4 regions of the Terrabacter ginsenosidimutans genome follow, and region 2 is predicted to be linked to each of the others. Evidence: riboswitches for the same ligand, from Rfam matches in the RefSeq annotation. Region 2 holds a riboswitch; each other region holds the start of a gene.
The links. A riboswitch is a leader RNA that binds a small molecule or an ion and turns the genes downstream of it on or off. The one in region 2 is predicted to bind cyclic di-AMP.
Positions count from the first base shown of each region.

Region 1: another riboswitch for cyclic di-AMP. It lies ahead of ABD831_RS16520 (C40 family peptidase); the one in region 2 lies ahead of ABD831_RS11710 (C40 family peptidase).
Region 3: another riboswitch for cyclic di-AMP. It lies ahead of ABD831_RS04685 (CHAP domain-containing protein); the one in region 2 lies ahead of ABD831_RS11710 (C40 family peptidase).
Region 4: another riboswitch for cyclic di-AMP. It lies ahead of ABD831_RS01330 (transglycosylase family protein); the one in region 2 lies ahead of ABD831_RS11710 (C40 family peptidase).

Region 1 is NZ_BAABDC010000006.1:9,211-14,252, reverse strand. It holds gene ABD831_RS16530 (MFS transporter) at 1-741, shown strand, start outside; gene ABD831_RS16525 (iron-dependent transcriptional repressor DtxR) at 771-1,466, shown strand; cyclic di-AMP (ydaO/yuaA leader) riboswitch at 1,673-1,837, shown strand; gene ABD831_RS16520 (C40 family peptidase) at 1,841-2,611, shown strand; gene ABD831_RS16515 (DsbA family oxidoreductase) at 2,709-3,392, shown strand; gene ABD831_RS16510 (zf-HC2 domain-containing protein) at 3,658-4,992, shown strand; gene ABD831_RS16505 (STAS domain-containing protein) at 4,977-5,042, opposite strand, start outside.
Region 2 is NZ_BAABDC010000003.1:297,870-302,911, forward strand. It holds gene ABD831_RS11695 (acyl-CoA dehydrogenase) at 1-1,790, opposite strand, end outside; tRNA gene ABD831_RS11700 (tRNA-Gly) at 2,070-2,143, opposite strand; gene ABD831_RS11705 (FBP domain-containing protein) at 2,204-2,695, opposite strand; cyclic di-AMP (ydaO/yuaA leader) riboswitch at 3,050-3,207, shown strand; gene ABD831_RS11710 (C40 family peptidase) at 3,386-3,793, shown strand; gene ABD831_RS11715 (GAF and ANTAR domain-containing protein) at 4,067-4,861, shown strand.
Region 3 is NZ_BAABDC010000001.1:1,004,217-1,009,258, reverse strand. It holds gene ABD831_RS04690 (alkene reductase) at 1-1,009, opposite strand, end outside; gene ABD831_RS04685 (CHAP domain-containing protein) at 1,241-2,116, opposite strand; cyclic di-AMP (ydaO/yuaA leader) riboswitch at 2,122-2,311, opposite strand; gene ABD831_RS04680 (sortase domain-containing protein) at 2,548-3,336, opposite strand; gene ABD831_RS04675 (hypothetical protein) at 3,354-4,133, opposite strand; gene ABD831_RS04670 (iron chaperone) at 4,283-4,654, opposite strand; gene ABD831_RS04665 (alpha/beta hydrolase) at 4,815-5,042, opposite strand, start outside.
Region 4 is NZ_BAABDC010000001.1:258,586-263,627, reverse strand. It holds gene ABD831_RS01335 (serine/threonine-protein kinase) at 1-932, shown strand, start outside; cyclic di-AMP (ydaO/yuaA leader) riboswitch at 1,278-1,466, shown strand; gene ABD831_RS01330 (transglycosylase family protein) at 1,471-2,157, shown strand; tRNA gene ABD831_RS01325 (tRNA-Thr) at 2,307-2,379, shown strand; gene ABD831_RS01320 (sialidase family protein) at 2,564-3,997, opposite strand; gene ABD831_RS01315 (hypothetical protein) at 5,008-5,042, shown strand, end outside.

The DNA.
Region 1 (5,042 bases), on a different contig from region 2:
ATCGCCGCGTGGGGCACGGAGTCCGCGTATGCCGTCGGCGGCGTCGCCAGCGCCGCCGCCTTCGTCCTCCTCGCACCCGACATCACCGGGTCGGCGCACCGCGTGGCCGGTGCCGGACCCCCGCGCAGCGTCGCGTCGGTGCTCCTGCAGCACCGGCACGTCCTGCTGACGCTGGGCACCGGGGCGATGTGCGTGGCCGGGGCGCGCGCGATCCGCGAGGCGCTCGTGCCGCTGTGGGCCGAGTCGGTCGGCTTCTCGCCGGCGCAGACCTCGCTCGTCTTCGGCGTGGCCGGCGCCATCGACATGCTGCTCTTCTACCCGTCGGGATGGCTCATGGACCGCCACGGCCGGGTGGCCGCCGCCGTCCCCAGCATGCTCGTGCTCGGACTCGGCATGGCACTGATGCCGCTCGCGACGAGCCTCGTCGCCGTGACGGCGGCGGCCACGGTGCTCGGCGTCGGCAACGGCCTCGGCGCAGGCCTCATCATGACCCTCGGGGCGGACGCGTCACCCGCCGACGGCAGGGCGCAGTTCCTCGGTGGCTGGCGCCTCTGCGCCGACCTGGGAAGGGCGGCGGGCCCGCTGGCGTTGTCAGGGCTGAGCGCCATCATGTCCCTCGGCGCGTCCGCCGTCGTGCTCGGCGTGGGCGCCATCGTCGGTGCCGGGTGGCTGCGCATCTGGGTGCCACGGCACGACCCGACCCGGGTCGGCGACCGCGGCCCGGCGACGACCGGTCCTTGAGCGCTCTCCGACTCTGAGAAGGTATGACCGTGACGGACCTGATCGACACCACCGAGATGTACCTGCGCACCATCTTCGAGCTCGAGGAGGAGGGCATCGTCCCCCTGCGCGCGCGCATCGCGGAGCGTCTCGGTCACTCGGGTCCCACCGTGTCGCAGACCGTGGCGCGGATGGAGCGCGACGGCCTCGTCGCCGTGTCGGGCGACCGCCACCTCGAGCTGTCCGACCACGGGCGCCTGCTCGCCACGCGGGTCATGCGCAAGCACCGGCTGGCCGAGCGCCTGCTCGTCGACGTCATCGGGCTCGAGTGGGAGTACGCCCACGACGAGGCCTGCCGCTGGGAGCACGTGATGTCCGAGAAGGTCGAGCGCAAGATCCTCGGTCTCATCGGCGAGGGCCTCGAGTCCCCCTACGGCAACCCCATCCCCGGGCTCGACGAGCTGGGCGTGCGCCAGGACGCCGACTTCCTCACCGGTCTCACCACCCTCACCGCAGCGGTGGGGGAGGCCCCCGCGGTCGTGACGATCCGCCGGATCGGAGAGCCCGTGCAGGTCGACCCCGAGGCGCTCGCGCTGCTGACGAGCGCCGGCGTCGTGCCCGGCGCGCGGGTCGAGGTCGTGCGCGACGGTGGCCGTGTCGTCGCGGTTCGTGAGGGCAGCGAGCGCTCGACAGGCGTCTCACTGCCTGACGACGTGGCCGTCCACGTCTTCTGTCAGGCTGCCTGAACACTCTGTATTCGTCAGGGTCTGCCCCGGTTGGTGGGGCCCTTTTGTCATGCTTCGCCAGCCTCTGCGGGGCCCCCGGAAAAATCTTTGACTTCCGGGAACTCGGAGGTGACAAGGCAGATCGACTTGGGTACGGTGGGCGAACTTGCTCTCCCCGTCGAGCGAGTGCCCCGGGTCGGACCGCCTAGTCCTGCCATCGACCTGAGGCTCAGCACGAACCGCATGGCAGGAGCGGGGGAACCACTTTCTCCGGGCGTCGAGAGACGCCCTCGGGGTGAAGCCCTCCGTGGACCGAACCTGGTCCGAGCGAAGGCCGGGCAGTACCTCCAGCCCGAACCCGACAGCTCACCTCGTAGGCGTCGAGAGGTCTATCTGTGGCTCAGAACGTTTCCGGGCGCCACCGCGCCCCCGGTCGATTCAACGCGATCGCCGAGCTCAAGACGATCGCCAAGGAGTCTGCTCAGCCCGCTGTGAAGGGCGCCGCGGTCGTGGCGGCCTCCGGTGGCCTGATCGCCTCGTTCGCCGGCACGGCGAACGCAGCTGACGGCTCGAGCAGCGTCGTCGCCGGCCCCGCGGCCGTCGGCCCCGCCGTCGGCACGCTCAAGGCCGGCAACGCCCTCTCGGCCATCGGCTTCGCGACACCCGGGCTCAAGCAGGCCAAGGTCAAGCCGGTCGTCATCGAGGACATCGTCGTCAAGGCGGACCGCGCCGAGAAGGCCGCCGCCGACAAGGCGGCCGCCGACCGCAAGGCCGCCTCGCAGCGCGTCTCCCGCTCGGCCGCCCGCCCCGCCCTCAACGTCGCGCCCGCCCCGAGCGCCAGCGGCATCGTCGGCATCGCGCAGTCCTTCTTCGGCGTCCCGTACGTCTACGGCGGCTCGTCGCCGTCGGGCTTCGACTGCTCCGGCTTCACCTCCTACGTCTACCGCCAGGCCGGGATCTCCATCCCGCGCACCGCGTCGGCGCAGCAGGCGGCAGCGACCCGCGTCAGCAACCCGAGCCCCGGTGACCTCGTCTTCTTCGGTTCGCCGGCCTACCACGTGGGCATCTACGTCAGCCCGGGCCGGATGATCGACGCCCAGCGCACCGGCACCGTGATCGGCAACCACTCGATCTGGACCACCCCGTCGGGCTACGGCCGCTTCTGAGCCGTCACCTCTCACGCCTTGCCGTTGCGCCCCCACCGACTCCGGTGGGGGCGCAACGCTTTCCCGGGGGCGGTGCGGGCCGTGGTTGACTGAGTCGATGACCGATCAGCGTGCTGCCGAGTCCACGACCCTCATCGAGCTCGACCTCTGGAGCGACCTGGTCTGCCCCTACTCGTGGGTCGCCAAGCGGCGCGTCGAGGCGGCGGTCGCGGCGTTCGAACGCCCGCACGACGTCACCGTGCGGCTGCGGTCGTTCGAGCTGGACCCTGACGTCGCCGTCGGGGGAGCGGTGCCCGTCAGCGAGCACCTGTCCGTGCGGCACGGTGGGGACGTGGGGACCGGACGCCTCATGAACGCCAAGGCCAGCGAGGTCGCCGAGGCCGACGACCTCGTCTTCGACTGGGACCGGGCCGTACGCGCCAACACCTTCGACGCCCACCGCCTCTGCGCCCTGGCAGGGGAGATGGGCGGGCCCGCTCTGAGGTCGGCCGCCGTCGAGCGCTTCCACTCCGCCCACTTCGGCGAGGGACTGGCCCTCGACGACCACGAGGTGCTGCAGCGGCTCGCCGCCGAGTGCGGGCTCGACGAGCGACGCGTCTCCGCGGTGCTCGCCTCGGACGCCTATGCCGAGCAGGTGCGAGCCGACGAGGAGCAGGCCCGTTCGATGGGTGTCACCTCGACGCCCTTCGTCGTCGCCAACGGGTATGCCGCCGTGACGGGGGCGCGGCCGGCCGAGGACTACCTCGCCCTGCTCCGCGGCGTCGCCACGCAGACCGTCTGACCGGCGCCCGACGAGGCGGACGGCATACGCCCTCGTTCGGGAGCGCTCGCCCGCGGGGCTCGGTCGCGAAAGGGGCAAAGCGCTCACGCTCGGCCCGACCGTGCGCCGCTGTGGGCATGTCGCGCCGGGAATGGTCGCTTGGAACGTCTTTCGTTGCAAGGATGCTGAAGGTGCGTGGTCGTCGCGCGGACGGGTCGGGGGACCCGGTGTCGGTCATGCACCCAGAGCGAGGTCGAGCAGCCGACGACGTCGGCAGACCGGGTGGGTGACAGTGGAGCGGTCGGACGACGGATCCGACACCGGACGTGACGCCGGCGAGGTCCTCGATGCCGTCGAGGTGGAGCAGCAGGAGGCCGTCTGGGCGGCGTGGCGTTCGCTGCCCGACGAGTCGCGCTCCCTGCTCTGGCGGCTCGTCGTGCACGAGGAGAGGCCGCAGCAGATGGCACCGGGCCTGGGCACGACGCCCAGCGGGGTGGCAACCCTGGGCAAGCAGGCCCGCAAGCGGCTGCGCCAGACCCTGCTGGCCGAGCTCGCCGCCAGGCCGGCCGAGCCGCAGTGCCAGGAGGCGCGACGCCGGCTCGGCGGCTACGTGCGCGACTCGCTGCCCCCCAGCGCGCGCCACCACATCGACGACCACCTCGACGGCTGCGCCCGGTGCCGCGCAGCCGTGCGCGACGTGGTCGACGTCGATGCCGCGATCCGGCTGCGCGTGGCACCGGCCCTCCTGCCCGGAGCGTTCGCCGCGGCCGAGGAGGCCTCGGTGCCCGTCGCCGTCGGCATCGCCCCGACCCTTGGCGGCCCCGACCCAGAAGACGACCCAGGAGACGCCGGAGACGGCTCCGTGGTGCCGAGGTGGGCGACGACCGGACGGGTGCTGTCCGTGCCTGCGCGGTCGGCCGCCGCGGTGCTGGCCGCTGCGTCACTCGTCCTGGCTGCAGCGCTCCTCCTGCTCCAGCACGAGCCGGGCGGGCGGGTCTCGGCCGAGGCGCCGGTAGGGCCAGGCTCGTCCACGGCGTCGGACGGGGCGACGGACGACGCGGAGTCGCCCTACCCGACGCGGGGGACGTCTGGGGCGCCCAGGCCCGTCATCGGGGTGGCGACCGCCCAGGCCGTCTCGCGCTTCCAGTCATCGGGTGGTCGCACCGACAACGGGGGGAGCGCGGGCAGCCTCGAGCGACAACGGCGCTCGGCCTCTGACACGACCCCCAGTACCTCGGCGGCCAAGCCGACCACGACACAGGTCCAGCCGTCCCCGGCCAACCCCTCGACGACCTCGTCTCCGGGGGCGACCACGACCACGCCACCCAGCACGGTGGGCACCGTCGTGAGCCTGCGCTTCGCGCCGAGCGACCAGGGGTGTCTCGCTCATCTCGCAGCGCCCGCAGGCTGGCTCATCACGTCGGTGCAGGACGTGCGCGGGAGCCGGGTCCGGGAGCACGTGAGCACACCCACCTCCGTCTTCGACGGCCGTCTCGGCGCCGGCGACCTCGTCGTCGAGGTGACCCGCGTCGAGCCTGACCTGACGGGTGCGCTGACGGTGCTCTTCACCTTGCGATCGGGGGCGACGCTTCCCGGCTCGGGGAACTACCCGTTGCGATGACCGCCGTCGTCGGCCCGCTCGAGGGGCTCCTCGGGGTCCACGGCAGTGAC
Region 2 (5,042 bases):
CTCGGCAGGACGTTCTTGGCGTAGAACGAGGCCGCCGCGACCTTGCCGCGGTAGAAGTCGGCGTCCTTGCCCGTGGCGCCGGCGTCGAGGGCCTTCTGAGCGACCTCGGCCTGGCGCAGCAGCAGCCAGCCGACGACGAGGTCGCCGGCGCCGAGGAGCAGGCGCGTCGTGTTCTGGCCGACCTTGTAGAGGTTGGCCGTGTCGCCGCCCGTGCGCGGGTCGCTCTTCATGAGGTCGCCGATCATGTGGCCGACGATGCCCTGGATGTCCTCGAGCGCCCTGCCGAGCAGCTCGCGCTCGGTGTCGAGCGAGCCGCCCAGGTCCTTGGCGAACTCCTGGATCTGGCCGGCGACGTGCTGCAGGGCCTGGCCCTTGTCGCGGACGATCTTGCGGAAGAAGAAGTCGAGGCTCTGGATGGCCGTCGTGCCCTCGTAGAGCGTGTCGATCTTCGCGTCGCGGACGTACTGCTCGATCGGGTAGTCCTGCAGGAAGCCCGAGCCGCCGTAGGTCTGGAGCGACTCGGTGCCGAGCAGCACCCACGCGCGCTCGGAGCCGAGACCCTTGACGAGCGGCAGCATGAGGTCGCTGATCTTGTTGGCGAGGGCCGCGTCGGAGCCCTCTTCGAGGGGGGCTGCCGGGTTGCCGGCCTGCGCCTGGCTCACGGCGTCCTGCTGGCTGGCGGTGTAGAGCACGAGTGCACGCAGGCCCTCGGCGTACGCCTTCTGGAGCATGAGGGAGCGGCGCACGTCGGGGTGGTGCGTGATGGTGACGCGGGGGGCCGCCTTGTCGGTCATCTGCGTCAGGTCGGCGCCCTGGACGCGCTCCTTGGCGTACTCCAGCGCGTTGAGGTAGCCCGTGGAGAGAGTGGCAATCGCCTTGGTGCCGACGAACATCCGCGCGTTCTCGATGACCTTGAACATCTGCGCGATGCCGTCGTGGACGTCGCCGAGCAGCGTGCCGACGGCGGGCGCGTGCTCGCCGAAGGTCACCTCGCACGTCGTGGACACCTTGAGGCCCATCTTGTGCTCGACGTTGGTGACGTGCGCGCCGTTGCGCTCGCCGAGCTCACCGGTCTCGAGGTCGACGTGGAACTTCGGGACGATGAAGAGCGACAGGCCCTTGGTGCCGGGCCCGGCACCCTCGGGGCGGGCGAGGACGAAGTGGACGACGTTGTCGACCATGTCGGACTCGGCCGAGGTGATGAAGCGCTTGACGCCGGTGATGTGCCACGTGCCGTCGGGCTGCTGCACGGCCTTGGTGCGGCCCGCGCCGACGTCGGAGCCGGCGTCGGGCTCGGTCAGCACCATGGTCGTGTGCCACGCCTTGTCGACGATGTGCTTGGCGAGCTTCTTCTGGTCGTCGTTGCCGAGGTGCCAGAGGAGGTTGGCGAAGGAGTAGCTCGCCGTGAACATGTGGACGGCCGGGTTGGCGCCGCAGACCATCTCGGCGACGGACCAGCGCAGCGAGGCCGGGACGACCATGCCGCCGAGCTCGGCCGGGACGTCGAGGTTGCCCCAGTCGCCGTCGACGTAGGCCTTGAACGACTTCTTGAACGAGTCGGGCATCGTCACGGTCTGGCTGACCGGGTCGTAGACGGGCGGGTTGCGGTCGCTGTCGAGCAGGCTGTCGGCCAGCTCGTTCTCGGCGAGGCGCGCGACCTCGCGCAGGATGTCCTTCGCCGCGTCGACGTCGACGTCGGCGTAGATGCCCTGCCCGAGCACCTCCTGCCGGTTGAAGACCTCGAAGAGGTTGAACTCGAGGTCGCGCACGTTGCTCTTGTAGTGGCCCATCCGGGACCCTCCGCGTTCTGTCGCTCGTCGTGCGTCCGCGTTGTCGGTGCGGGCGCGCCAAGTTACTGGCCGGTCACTTCCATGATGCTACTGGCCGGTAACGACCGCAAGAGGGGGAGGTCACAGTTGCGCCACGGGGGAGAGGCGGGTGCGTGAGGGCGTATGCCGGGTGGCGCGGACCGCGCCCGACGAGCACTCCCGGCCACCCGGCATACGACCATCGGGTTGCTCGGGGACAGCAGAAGGGCCCGGTCGCGATGACCGGGCCCTTCCGACTTCTGGAGCAGGCGGCACGAATTGCACGTACGTCTTCCTTCTGGAAGAAGGCTGTTCTGCTACTGAACTACGCCTGCGAGGCGTCGCCAACCGTAGCAACAGACGGGGCCCGACGTCCAAATGCGCCGCGCCGGGTGTCAGGACCCGTCGCGCACCCGGCGGGCGAACGCCGAGGACCGCGCCCGCAGCTCCTCGACGCGGCGCTCGACGAGCGCGAGCGGATCGAGGCCGCCCTCCATGCTGTTCGGCAGCCGCCGCACGTGCGCCGAACAGCGGAAGTCGGCGTGGACGAGCGTGCCGAGGCTGTTGCCCTCGCGGCCCGCGGCGCCCGCCCGCCTGGCGACGAAGAGGGACACCTCGCTCGTCGCGAACACGTCCTCGCACCAGGCGCACATCGTGCTCGCCTTGCGCGTGCGCTCCGAGGCCCGCAGGACGAAGCCGACGGGTGCGTCGTCGACGGGGACCACGGCATACGCCCGTTGGGGGTTGCTGCGGTCGACCCAGCCGAGGACGTCGAGCGTCTCCCAGTCGAGGTTCTCGAGGTCTGGTGGGAGGCTCGCCTGCTTGGCCTCGCGTCGGGAGGTGTTGACGAAGGAGGCGCGAATCTCGTTCTCTGTCAGGGGTTTCACGGTCTGTTCCTGTCGGTCGGCATGACCGGATGGCCCGGTCAGCCAGGGTGGGGGAGATGGCGTCGGACCGTGTCCGCTGAGCAGGCCATGATGGCCCCCACCTCTCCGCGGGCCTCCCCGCCGACGATCGACCTGCTCCCGAGCGGAGCGGCGTCCATGATGCGTCGATCCGACCGGAACGGTCCACCCATTAACCGGCGGCCTGTCCCGGTCAGGCACCGTCTGCCCCGGTTCGCTCTCATTTGACGTGGCAAACATTGCCAGAATTTGTCCTACCGCGATGCTTTCGTGACCTTCTCTGTCACATTCGATGAATGTTCATCGTCCGGGGTCTCCCCCGGACGGCCCGCCGGACGCCGAATCCTGTCCACCGGTGGGGCAGCCAAGCAATGACGGACAGGAGTGGGGGACCCACCTTCGGACCGGCCTGCCGGTCCTTGGGGTGAAGCCGCATCTGCGGCCGGGCAACTTCCGCCCGAACCCGACAGCTCACCTCACAGGCGTGGGAAGGACCAACCCATGTCCGCTTCTACTTCTGCACGTCGAATTTCCTTGCAGTCCATGGCAATAGCGCCACTTGTGACCGCAGCACTGCTGGTCGGGACTGTCGGCACCTCGCCGGCCCCGACAGCCTCCGCGCCGAGTGCACCGGCAGCATCAGCCGCCTCGGCCCTCCCGGCCCGAGCGTCGGTGAACCTGGCAGCGAAACCCGTCGCCTACGTCACCCCGGCGTCCATAGCCATCCCGCGCGGGCTCAAGGCCGTCAGGATCGCGGCCGCCCAGAAGGGCAAGCCCTATCGCTGGGGCGGCGCTGGGCCGTCGTCCTTCGACTGCTCCGGGCTCGTCTACTACATCTACAAGAAGAGGCTGCACGTCTCGCTGCCGCGCACTGCCAACGCCCAGCGACTGAAGACGATGCGCATCGCCAAGGCCAGCCTCCGGCCCGGCGACCTCGTCTTCTTCATGTCCGGCGGCCGCGCCTACCACGTGGGCATCTATGCCGGCCACGGCAAGATCTGGCACTCGCCGAGGCCTGGCCAGCGCGTCCAGCTGTCGAAGCTCTGGACGTCGCGCTGGGTGGCGGGGAGGGTGCGCTGACCCTGGCGGTGGTCGACTCGGGTGTTGCGGGACGAGGGGATCCCGGCTCGATCGGACCAGGCGGGAGCGCAGGGAACGCGGTCACGACGCGGTCCCTGTGCTCCCGTTTGGCGTAGACTGGACGTATCGATTTCGAGAGACTGCAGTTGCCGATCTCCCCCGGCGCTCAGGGCTGGCAGCGTGTGGGTCAGCGCATCTCAGACCAGCTGGTCTAGCGAGCGAGGGCGTGAACCATGGGCACACGAGGCGGCATCTGCGGGACCCGCTCCAGTGATGGATGACAACCGGGGTGAGTACGGACGCGCTCACGGCGACTGGCAGTCCGACGACGCGAGCCGCGTCGACCGACTCGCCGCACTGAGCCAGATGGTCGATTGCGAGCCGCCCGCGAGGGGACACTCGCCGGGCCTCATCAGCAGCCTGAACAGCCTCTGCTCCGTGGCCGTGCGCGAGGTTCCTGCGAGCGGTGCGGGTCTGAGCCTGACAGCCGGGCAGCCGGGTGCCGGCAGCGCGGCTGCCTGGTCCGGGCACAACGCCCAACGGCTCGAGGAGCTGCAGTTCAGCCTGGGGGAGGGCCCGTGCATCGAGGCGGTCGACGTGCGCCGGCCCGCCTTCGAGCCGGACCTCACCACGACGGGGTCTCGACGCTGGCCGCTCTATGCGCCGGCGGCCTGCGACCTGGGAGCCCGCGCGGTGTTCGCGGTGCCGCTCCAGATGGGCGCGGCTCGGTTGGGGGTCCTCGACATCTACCGCGACCAACCGGGATCGCTCACCGCAAAGGCCATGCGGGATGTCTTCATCCTCGCCGAGGTGGCCCTGGCACTGCTGCTCGAGAGCCAGCGCACCCGCAACCGGGCGTCCTTCGAGAAGGGCATGAACGAGGTCGTCGCCCATCGCACGGTCATCTACCAGGCCCAGGGCAAGGTCATGGTCGCCCTCGGGATCAGCCTGCCCGAGGCGTTGTCCCGGCTCCAGGCCCACGCCTTCAGCACGGGCAGGTCGCTGGCGGACGTCGCCCAGGACGTCCTCGACGGCACGACCGTCCTGGACAAGGACCCCGGCGGGTAACGCCCGCCCGCATGTCCCCCGCCCGGCGCGGTGGGCCATTCTCGAAACCGTCGCATTGCTCTGTCGCGTATGCGTGTGCGCCGGCCGCGGAAGGCGTACGGTCGATACAGCAAGCTGCCCTGGACCCGGTGGCGACATTCTCCCGGGAGTCCATCATGGAAGCCACGCCTCGCCGTCGTCC
Region 3 (5,042 bases), on a different contig from region 2:
TGGGCTCGTTGAGGGCCGCGCCCTCGCGCCAGCGACGGACGAGGTCCGGGTTGGCGAGGAACTCGCGGCCCACGGCCACCGCGTCACCGAGGTCGCGCTCGAGGATGTCCTCGACGTCGGCCAGCTCGGTCACCTTGCCGAAGCCGGTGTTGAGGATGACCGGACCCCCGAAGCGCTTGCGCAGGTCGCGGACGATGTCGGACTCCGGGTCGCCGAGGATGCTGAGGTAGGCGAGACCGAGCGGCGCGATGCCCTCGACGAGCGACTCGTAGGTCGCTGCGGTCTCGACCTCGTCCTGCTCGAGGACGCCCTGGATGTTGTGTGCGGGCGAGATGCGGATGCCGACGCGGTCGGCGCCGATCGCCTCGGCCACGGCCGTGGTGATCTCGACCGTCAGGCGGGCCCGCGCCTCCGGCGAGCCGCCGTAGGCGTCGGTGCGCTGGTTGCTGCTCGGCGCGAGGAACTGGTGCGGCAGGTAGCCGTTCGCGGCATGCACCTCGACCCCGTCGAGCCCGGCCGCGATCGCCTGACGCGCAGCGTGGACGAACTCCGCCACGAGCGCGGGGATCTCGTCGGTCTCGAGGGCGCGCGGGACGGCATACGCCTGCTGGCCGTTCGCGGTCACGATCTCGCCGGGCGCCGCGATGGCGCTCGGGGCGACGCTCTCGAGGCCACCCTTGTTGTCCGGGTGCGCGATGCGGCCGGCGTGCATGAGCTGCACGACGACGTGTCCGCCGCCCGCGTGCACGGCGTCGGCGACGAGGCGCCAGCCGGCGACCTGCTCGTCGGAGTGGATGCCGGGGGTGTCGAGGTAGCCCTGGCCGACGGCACTCGGCTGGGTGCCCTCGGTGATGAGGAGGCCGGCGCTCGCGCGCTGGCCGTAGTACTCGGCGTTGAGCGCGGTCGGTGCCTGGCCCTCGCCGGCGCGGTTGCGCGTCAGCGGTGCCATGACGAAGCGCTGGGGGAGGTCCCAGCGGCCGATGCGGATGGTGTCGAAGGCCGTGGACACAGGCCTGCTCCTCACGTCTTGGGGGACTGCTAGGGGACTGTCGGTGGTGGTCGGCGGCATCCACCGCTGATCGGTGGAGCCTTCAACCACCTACTCGACAAGGTCCGGAAGGCGGCGATCATTCCCGCTTGTCCAGGGTTGTGACGGGTATGACGAAGGGGAGGACGCCGCAGCATCCTCCCCTTCGTACGCGCTCAGCTCGCGGAGAACTCCGCGGTCACGACCCGTGGGTCACGGCGCGTAGATGTACTTCATGCCCGGACCGTCGGTCAGGGTGCGCGTGTTGTAGTTGTACGCGCCGGCGAGGGCGTTCATCTCGATGATCGTCACCTGGTTGCCGTTGACCGCGGTCACCCACGCGACGTGGCCGACGCTCGAGGAGCCGTGGACGCCGGGCTGCATGACGAGGATCGAGCGGGTGCGCGGCGTGCTGGTCACGGTGTAGCCAGCGGACGCAGCGCCGGAGGCCCAGGCCATCGCGTTGCCGGTCCAGCCGCCGGGGTAGTAGCCCTCGGACTGGTACCACTTGTTCAGGGCGCCCCACGTGCACTGGCCGGCGGTGGCCCAGTTGGAGGAGGCGCGCATGCCGGACGAGGCGCTCGGCACGGAGGCGTTCACGCTCACCTTGGCCGACGAGGTGCTCGCCGTCAGGGTCTTGCGCGTCAGGTCGCGCGAGGCGCGCGCAGCGGCGGCCTTGCGGTCAGCGGCAGCCTTCGTGGCGGCGGCGCGCTCGGTCTTGACCTGGACGTCCTCGATGACCTGCGGCTTGGGCTTGGCGACGCGCTGGGCGACGGCCTGCTGCACCGCGGGGGCGTAGCCGATCTTCGACAGCGCGGTCGATGCGGCCGGAGCAGCAGCGGTCGCGGGGCCGACGGCAGCCGGGGCCGCGGACTCGGCGCCGGCAGCAGCGACGTTGCCCGAGTTGGGGGTCAGGGTGTCGGCACTCGCCGGGTTGGCGAAGGTGGCGACGAGGCCACCGGTGGCGGCGACGACAGCGCCCGCCTTCATGGCCGGCTGAGCCGACTCACGGGCGAGCAGCTTGAGCTCGTTGAGGGGATTGTGGCGACCTGGCGCACGGTGGCGGCCGCGGGTGTTCTCAATGTTCACGCGTTTGTACCTCTCCGCGCCTACGAAGTTAGCTGTCGGGTTCGGGCGGAAAGGTGCCCGGTCTGCCCCCACCGCGCGAGCGTTCGCGTGGCGGGTGCGGTCTTCACCCCAAGGGCGTCCGAAGTCGTTGCGCCGGACGCCCGGAGAAACGTGTGGTTCCTCCGCTCCTGTCACAAGGTTTGATCTCTCTCGTCAGGCGGTGACAGGACTAGGCGGTCCACCTCACGAGAGTCCGACCAGGTAGCCGGACTCCCGGAAGAGTAGACGACAGAACTGGCAAATGTCACGCCACGGTAACGGCGGCGCGTAGGGGGAGACCTGAATGTCTGTTTTCAGCGCCTATACCAACGCTTTACCTGCGGCTGGGTGTGACCGGAGTCACAGCTGACGGGCGCCAGCCACCCGCCCCTCGCGGGTAGTCCGCCGGGCGCTCAGCTCGCGTTCGTCAGGTGGCCGAAGACGACGACGTTGTCGCGGTACTCGTTGCGGCTGTCGGTGGGCCCCCCACACGTCACGAGGCGGATCTCCGCCTTGGTGAAGTCGCCCTTGTAGACGAGCTCGGTCGGGAAATGCGCCTTGTTGTAGGCCGCGACCCGGTCGACGGTGAAGGTCAGGTGCGAGCCGTCCCGGCGCGAGACCCTGACGACGTCGCCCGCCCTGACCCGGCGCAGCTCGTGGAAGATCCCCGGCACCCCGGAAGGAGTGTCGACGTGGGCCGCCAGCACCGAGGGGCCGAGCTGCCCCGGCGTGGGGCCGGCGTCGTAGAGCCCGACCTCCTGCGCCGTGCCCGGCACCGAGATCGTGCCGTCGCGCTGGACGCTGAGCGGCACGAAGTGCCGGGACCGCACCCCGATCGAGGGGATCTCGATCGAGGTCGGCTCGGAGGCCTCGAGGAAGTCCCCGATGCTGCCGTTCCCGGCGGCGCCCCGGTCGGCCCCGGGACTCGACGTCGCGCTCTGACGTGGCGGCGTCGACGAGGCGCCTGAACCGGATGGGGTGGCGGGACCGGGCGGGCTGGACATCTGCGAGATGGGGGGCACCCGGCCCGCCGCGGGCTGCGGCGAGCCGGGTGTCCCTCTGAGCCCGAGCACGAGCGCGACGATCCCGACGACGACCAGGACGGCCGTGACCGCGACGGCCGCCGCCACGGCCGCACGCCCGTGGCGACGGACGTGGCCGGCCGGCCGGTCGCCGTCGGGAGACTGCGTGGGCTCAGGCATGTGAGGGCCTCGGTCGCTCAGGCGCGCGAACGCGCGCGACGAGCCGCGAAGGCGCCGGTACCGGCCGCAGCGAGAAGGGCCCCGCCACCGACGAGCATGAGGGCCTCGTTCTGGCCACCGCTCTTGAGGCTGTCAGCCGCGAGGCCGCCGCCGGTGTGCATGCCGCCCGCGGGAGCGACGCGCAGCGCGCCACACAGCGCCGGGTCGGTGGCCTCGGTCGGCAGCGACGGCATCAGGTCGCTCTTGGTGTCGCCGGAGTACTTGCCGTCCTTGTTGTAGTCGACGCCGTGGATGACGACGACGGACTCGCCGGCCGAGATCGCCTTGGCGACGTCGCTCGAGACCTTGATGCTGCCGCGCTGGTAGGCGATCTTGCCGCCGGGCGCGGTGCTGAAGCGGTCGATCGCGAGGCCCGACTTCGGGCTCGTGTCGCCGGTCTTGGTCAGCGACACGACGATGTCGCCGTAGGCGGGGCCGCCCTCGGTCGTGTTGAGGTGGCCGTCGCCGTTCTTGTCATCGGACAGGACCGGGCACTCGTGGCGGGCAGCCGCACCGAAGTGGATGTGCGCCGCGTGGGGGTTGTCGGGGAGCAGGCCGTTCGCGGCCATCGTGACGGTGATCTTGTTGCCCTGGACCTCGACCATGGCCGTGCCGCTGCCCTGGACGCCGTTGCCGGCGACGGGCTTGAGGTTGGCGCTGACCCACGCGTCGGCGGCGAAAGCCGGACCGATGCTGAGGGCCATGGCGGCTGCTGCGGCGAGGCTGGCGCCGGCAATGCGAGTGGTGGTGGTGCGCATCTGTGTTCCTCCTTGACGAGGAGACAAGCCGTCCATCCTGCTCTGCTTCAGACGGGGGGTCGTCGTCGACCGTCTCCGCGCAGGGGTTCGCCGCCACAGGGCTCACTGGATTGCGATTCCACCGGAATTCTTTCGAGGGGGTTGTCCGGCTACGTGGACTGCTCGGCCGCGGCGGCGCGCCGCTGGAGGCAGAGCTCGGTGATCTCGGAGATCAGCTCGAGCGGGACGGGGCGGCTGATCGGGAAGCGCACGGTGTCCTTGGCCCGCCGGTAGGGGCCGATGGCCTCCTCGAACTCCGGGCCGCCCGTCGGGACCGGGTAGAGCCCGACGTGGTTCTTCCAGCCGGCGTAGTAGATGAGCGGCTTGCCGTCGACGGTGAAGGTCGCCATGCCGTAGCTGATCTTCTCGCCCGCATGGGGCGCCGCCTCCCGGATGGCGCGCCGGACGCCCGAAAGCTGGGTCCGTGTCTCCTCGGGGTAGGAGTCGATGTAGTCATCGACGGACGCAAATCTCGGGGCCAATCCTGGTCCTCACCTAGTTCCGGACCGGTCGTTGGAGGGGTTGACCCGACTGTATTGGGCCAATGGGACGACTGCAAAGCAAGTTCGCAATCAGTGACCTAATGGTCACTTACCTACAAACGGTGCACGGCCCTCGCAGGCGGACCTCCACAGCCTAACCTCAGACCTGGACCCACTCCTCGCCGGCCAGGACCTTGGCGACGACGCCCTCGGCCCGGCGGCCCAGCAGGGTCGCGGCGGTGAAGTCGGCAGCAAGGCCGTCGAAGACCGAATGGCGTCGGAGCATCGCGTGCTTGCCGCCCTCGACCGTGACGTAGCCGACCTGCTCGGCGGTGCGCGCGAGGTCGCGCGCCACCGCGGCGGAGTTCACGGGGCGGGCGACGCGGTC
Region 4 (5,042 bases), on a different contig from region 2:
ACGCCGACGAGGTGATCGCCGCTCTCGAGCTCTACGCAGCAGGGCACGCCGCGACCGTCCCGACCCCGAGTGGCAACCCGTGGGACGACGGTCGGGGTGCGGTGCCCGGGGACACCCAGGTCGTCCAGGGCAGCGGCACTGCCGTCCTGCCCGCGGTCATGCCGACGGCGGTGCATCCCGTGCCCGACCCGGTCGTGCGGTGGGCGCCGCCCCCGACGGGGCCACGGGCGCCTGAGCCCGACCCCGCGGCATACGACCAGTGGGACGACCAGCCCGCTCCCGACGGCTACTGGCCCGAGGAGGAGTGGCACGAGGAGGAGCCCGCCCAGCGCGAGGGCGACCCACGCATCGGGCTCCCCATGCGCACGGGTCTGCTGGCCGCGGCCGGCGCCGCCTGGATCGGCGCCCTCATGGCGTGGCCCGGCATCGCCATCGTCGTCTTGGCGGCCCTCTCCGTGCTGGCTCGCGCCACCGACCGCTCCGTCACGGCCCTCGTGATGAGGCGCTACGACTTCGGGCGTCGGCGAAGCGACGTGCCGTTCGCCGTCGTCTCCAGCCCCTGGCACCTCGTCGTCGGCATCATCGCGACCGCGGTGGGGCTGCTGCTGCCGGTGGCCGTCGCGCTGGCCGGGATCTTCGCCGGGGCTCTCCTGCTGGCCGGCACGCAGGGGACCGACCTCGGCCCCGGCACGCCGATCACCCTGGCGGTCGGCGGGGTCCTCGGCCTGCTCATGCTGTGGTGGGGGCCGGGTGGCGCCTCCCTCCGGCGGGGGTCGCGCTCGATCGCGCGCAGCCTGGTGCCCGCGGGGGTCGCGTCACAGGTCGTGGCGGGACTCCTCGTCGTCCTTGGCGTCGCAGCTGCTCTCGTGGCGCTGCAGCAGGGCGCGAGCCTCACCTGGAGCCCCTTCTCCGGCAACCCGTTCGGAGCCTGACCGGCCCGCCTGCGTCAGACAGGCCGGCCCCACGTGTCGTGTCCGCGGTGCCGGTTGGGCCACTGTGCGTGTCGTCGAGGAGGTCTGTGCGCGTCCTGTGCGAGGTAGCGCATCGCCCCCGAGATCGGCTGGGAAAAAGATCACGGAAGTGTCTCGACTTGGGTTGTGCGGGGTTGAAACCTCACGTACCGTCAGTGCTCGGCGGCACCCGACCCTCGGGTCGGAGCGGGAGCTGTAGCACTGGCTCCCGGGTCGCTTCGTCGCGTCCGGCTCCACACGAACGCTCCCACAACTTCACATGGACACCCATTGAATCCGTTCCCTGAGCGCGCCGAGCCTCGCCAGCCAGGGATGTAGCCCACACCCGTGGGCCGGGCGAGGACGGGGGACCCAGTGTGGCCAGTGAGTGCATGTGTGTCGAAGCACGTGTCAAAGAGGACGAGATCTGGCCTGGGGGTGAAGTCGCATCTGCGACAGGGCACCTGACGCCCCAACCCGACAGCTAACCCCGCAGGCGCGCGTCAGGAAGGAATCACCCATGCAGTACATGTCCAAGCATGCTGTGGCCAGGAAGACCTCGGTCAAGCAGCGCCTTGCGGGAGTCGGAATCGCTGGAGCCGCCACCATCGTCGGTGGCATCACCACGGCAGGGTCGGCCAAGGCCGCCTCCGTCTGGGACTCGGTCGCCTCGTGCGAGTCGGGCGGCAACTGGCACATCAACACCGGCAACGGCTACTACGGCGGCCTGCAGTTCAGCTCGAGCACGTGGCGCGGCTTCGGTGGCGGCGCCTACGCCTCCCGTGCCGACCTCGCCTCCAAGGCCGAGCAGATCGCGATCGCGCAGCGCGTGCTCGCCTCGCAGGGACCCGGCGCCTGGCCCGTCTGCTCCAAGCGTGCCGGCCTGACCCGCTCCAACGGCGGGGCCACGACGACGGCCGTCTCGCGGTCGACGACGCGCACCGCCATCGCGGCCAAGAAGCCGTCGGCGACCAAGCCGGTGGCCAAGAAGAAGACGGTCTCGAAGAAGAAGACCTACGCGACCAAGCCGGCGACGACCAACACGGCCAAGGGCGCCAAGATCACCGTCCGCAACGGTGACACCCTCGGCAAGCTCGCCGCGCGCTACCACGTGGCCGGCGGCTGGAAGGCCCTGTGGAAGGCCAACGGGGCCCGGGTCACGAACCCGAATCTCATCTTCGTGGGTCAGACGCTGCGTCTTCCGTGAGTTCCTGATACAACTGAGCCGGACGGCCTCGCGCGACCAACCCCTGGGTTGCGCGGGGCCGTTCTCTCGTTCCCCGTTCCACCGGTTTGGGCGTATGCCGTCGGGCTCGGTTACGCTTTCGCCCGTCCACGGCTTGCGGCCGAGGACGTGCTGGCGTGGCGCAATTGGTAGCGCACCTGTCTTGTAAACAGGCGGTTAGGGGTTCGAGTCCCCTCGCCAGCTCTCTGCTCAGGCGGGTTCATGGTGCTCCTGACCTGCGGTTTCGCCGCCGTGAGGCAGGGCGGACAGCCCGTCGACAGGACGAGCCCAGCAATCGGGGCTTAGCGGCAGGGAGGTCTCCCCGCGACTTCTTGCCTGAGACTCCGAGGGCCGGGAACGGCGGCTGAACAGGCCGTTTGATGGAGCCTCAGTAGCCGGCGCCAAAGTCGGTCCGGGGCACCGTGGCCAGCACTTGTTGCTGGTAGTAGATCGGACCCTTCTCATCTGCGGTCACTGCCGAGGGATAGTGGGTCGATACGCCGAGCGCATAGATGTTGCGCCCGGAGACTGCGAGTCCGAAGTAGTCGCCGATGAACCCGCTGCCCCTCTGGCAGGGGTCCGTGGCCCCGGCGCAGGGGTACTGCGGCAGGCCGCCGAGGTGTTGTCCGGGCTGTTCTGGATCCCACGTGTACTTGGAGATCCGCACGTTCGTCCCGACCGGCACCGCGCCGCTGCCGCTGTCCTTGTAGGCCTGCAGAGAGGTGTCGATGCAGAAGTTGGTCCGGCCTGCATCGGCCGGCAGAATGCTCGCGTCCGTCGGGCAGGCGGTGCGTCGGTCGTAGAACGCGACGGCGACCGCGCCACCGGGGCCCGCGGCGACCGACGGCTGGATCTGGTCGGTGGGCACGCCTGGGGCGTCGGAGTTGTCGTTGACCAGGACCGGCGTCGTCCAGGTGACGCCGCCGTCGGTGGACTGCGTGAGCTTGACGTCTGCCTGTCCCGCGGCCGCGTCCCAGTCCTCGAAGGTGAGGTAGAGGTGGTTGGCGTAGGTGGGGCTGGCAGCCAGGGTGGCGGGGATGCCGCTGCGGAAGCGCGTGTTGGCGTAGACCTCGCCGGGAGGGATGGTCACCGTCGTGATCGGGACGAACGCGCTGAACGTGCGGCCGTCATCGCTGGACCGAGCGACGTACATCGTCGACGGGCCGCCGTTCGGTGGGAACGACACGACTGAGACGTACAGGTTGCCCGCCGCGTCGATCTCCGGATAGACGTAGGTCACGCCGGGACCGACCTGCGAGGGCGTGCTGATCGTGACCGCCTTGTCGAAAAGTCGCCCGCGGTCACGCGAGACAGCGATCCTCACCTTGATCGATGAGCCGTTGAACACCGCCCATGCCGCGTAGACGTGATCCTGAAAGGCGTTGCCGACGATGTGGTTGACCGCGACCCACTGCTTGTCCTCGACGTGACCGGCTTGCCGTGCCGAGGCGTTGTTGGTCGGCTCGAGCGGGACGCCGCCGTTGCCCTTGGTCCAGTGCCGGCCCAGGTCGTCGCTGTAGGACATGTCGATCTCGCCGTCAGGGTGGAGCTTCGTGGCGTCGAAGTAGGAGTTGAACGGCAGCATCGTCTGGTAGGCGCGGCCTTGGGTGTCGAAGTCCACGTTGGGGTCGGTGGAGTCGGTCCAGCTCGGTGGCATCGCCTGCGTACCGGTCGAGACACAGTCGTAGCCCTGGACCTGGTTGTTGCCCGACGGTGTCCCGCTCGGCATCTGGTAGGCGCCGACGTAGAACATGTAGAAGGTCGAGAACTTGTCGAAGAAGAACTTCGAGGCGCCGACGAGGTCCTCGGTGCCAGGCTTCACCGCGAGCCAGGACTCGGAGTGGTTCGCGTTGAACGGGCCCCCACCGCAGGTGCCCGCCTCAGGGACACGTGACCCCGAAGGAACGGGATAGCCACCCCCTGTCGTCGGCGAGCTGGCAACGACGTTGGTGAACGGCACGCTGGAGCCCCAGCCGCTGCCCGCAGTGGAAGCAGGGGCAGCAGATGCGCCCCCCGTCGCCAGGAGCAGCGGAGCCGCGATCGAGGCTGCGACGGTCCATACGTGACTTCGCTTCATCTCTCCTCCGACCCCCAGAGGCGGCGCCCAGCGCCGTCGTTGACGCTCTACCAAACGATCGTTCTCCGCAGGCGGGCAATTCTCAATAGCCCGGATGGCCGCATACGGGAACGCCACCCCGCCGCACGCCGAAGGACCCGACAGTCGTGCTCACGCGAGAGACGCTGGCGGCGGTGACGCACGTCGACGGCCGGGCGGCAGATCTCGTCACGACAGGGCTCAACGATCCCGGTGCGACGTACGGTATTCATCGCTGAAGAACGGAGCGCGGCCCTCGGAGACCTGACATCAAGGCCCTCCACCCGGGTCGAGAAGGACTCGGACGACTTCGGCCGCGTTCTGGTCCACTTCAGGTGAAGAAGCCACGTGGCCCCGGCGCCGCCCTGATCGCCGGCCGGCTCCTCTGGCCTACTCTGGAAGTGGTAGCCCCAGACCCGGCAACTGACAACGCCCGGCAGTCTGGAGGCAATGATGACCGACTCTCTCGAGGCGCTCGGCACTGGACGTGACCCAGGCCCTCCAGCGACCCACCCCATTCTTGAACCGATTCGGCCCCTGCCGCTGGAGGATGAAGCGTTGCGGGAGGAGATCGAGCTCCTGCTGGACGTCATCGCCACCGTCGCGGACTCCTCGGACCACCTAACGACCGAACAGGTCGACGCCGTCCTCCAAGTGCCATGCAGGGGGCGCGGAATGCCCTCTCAACGCAGCACGCACGGCCTGCCCCCGAAGGCCAGCGAGCCCGTCGCCGCCGCGTGCCACCCACTGGGGAGGCCACCGAGCTGGCGCT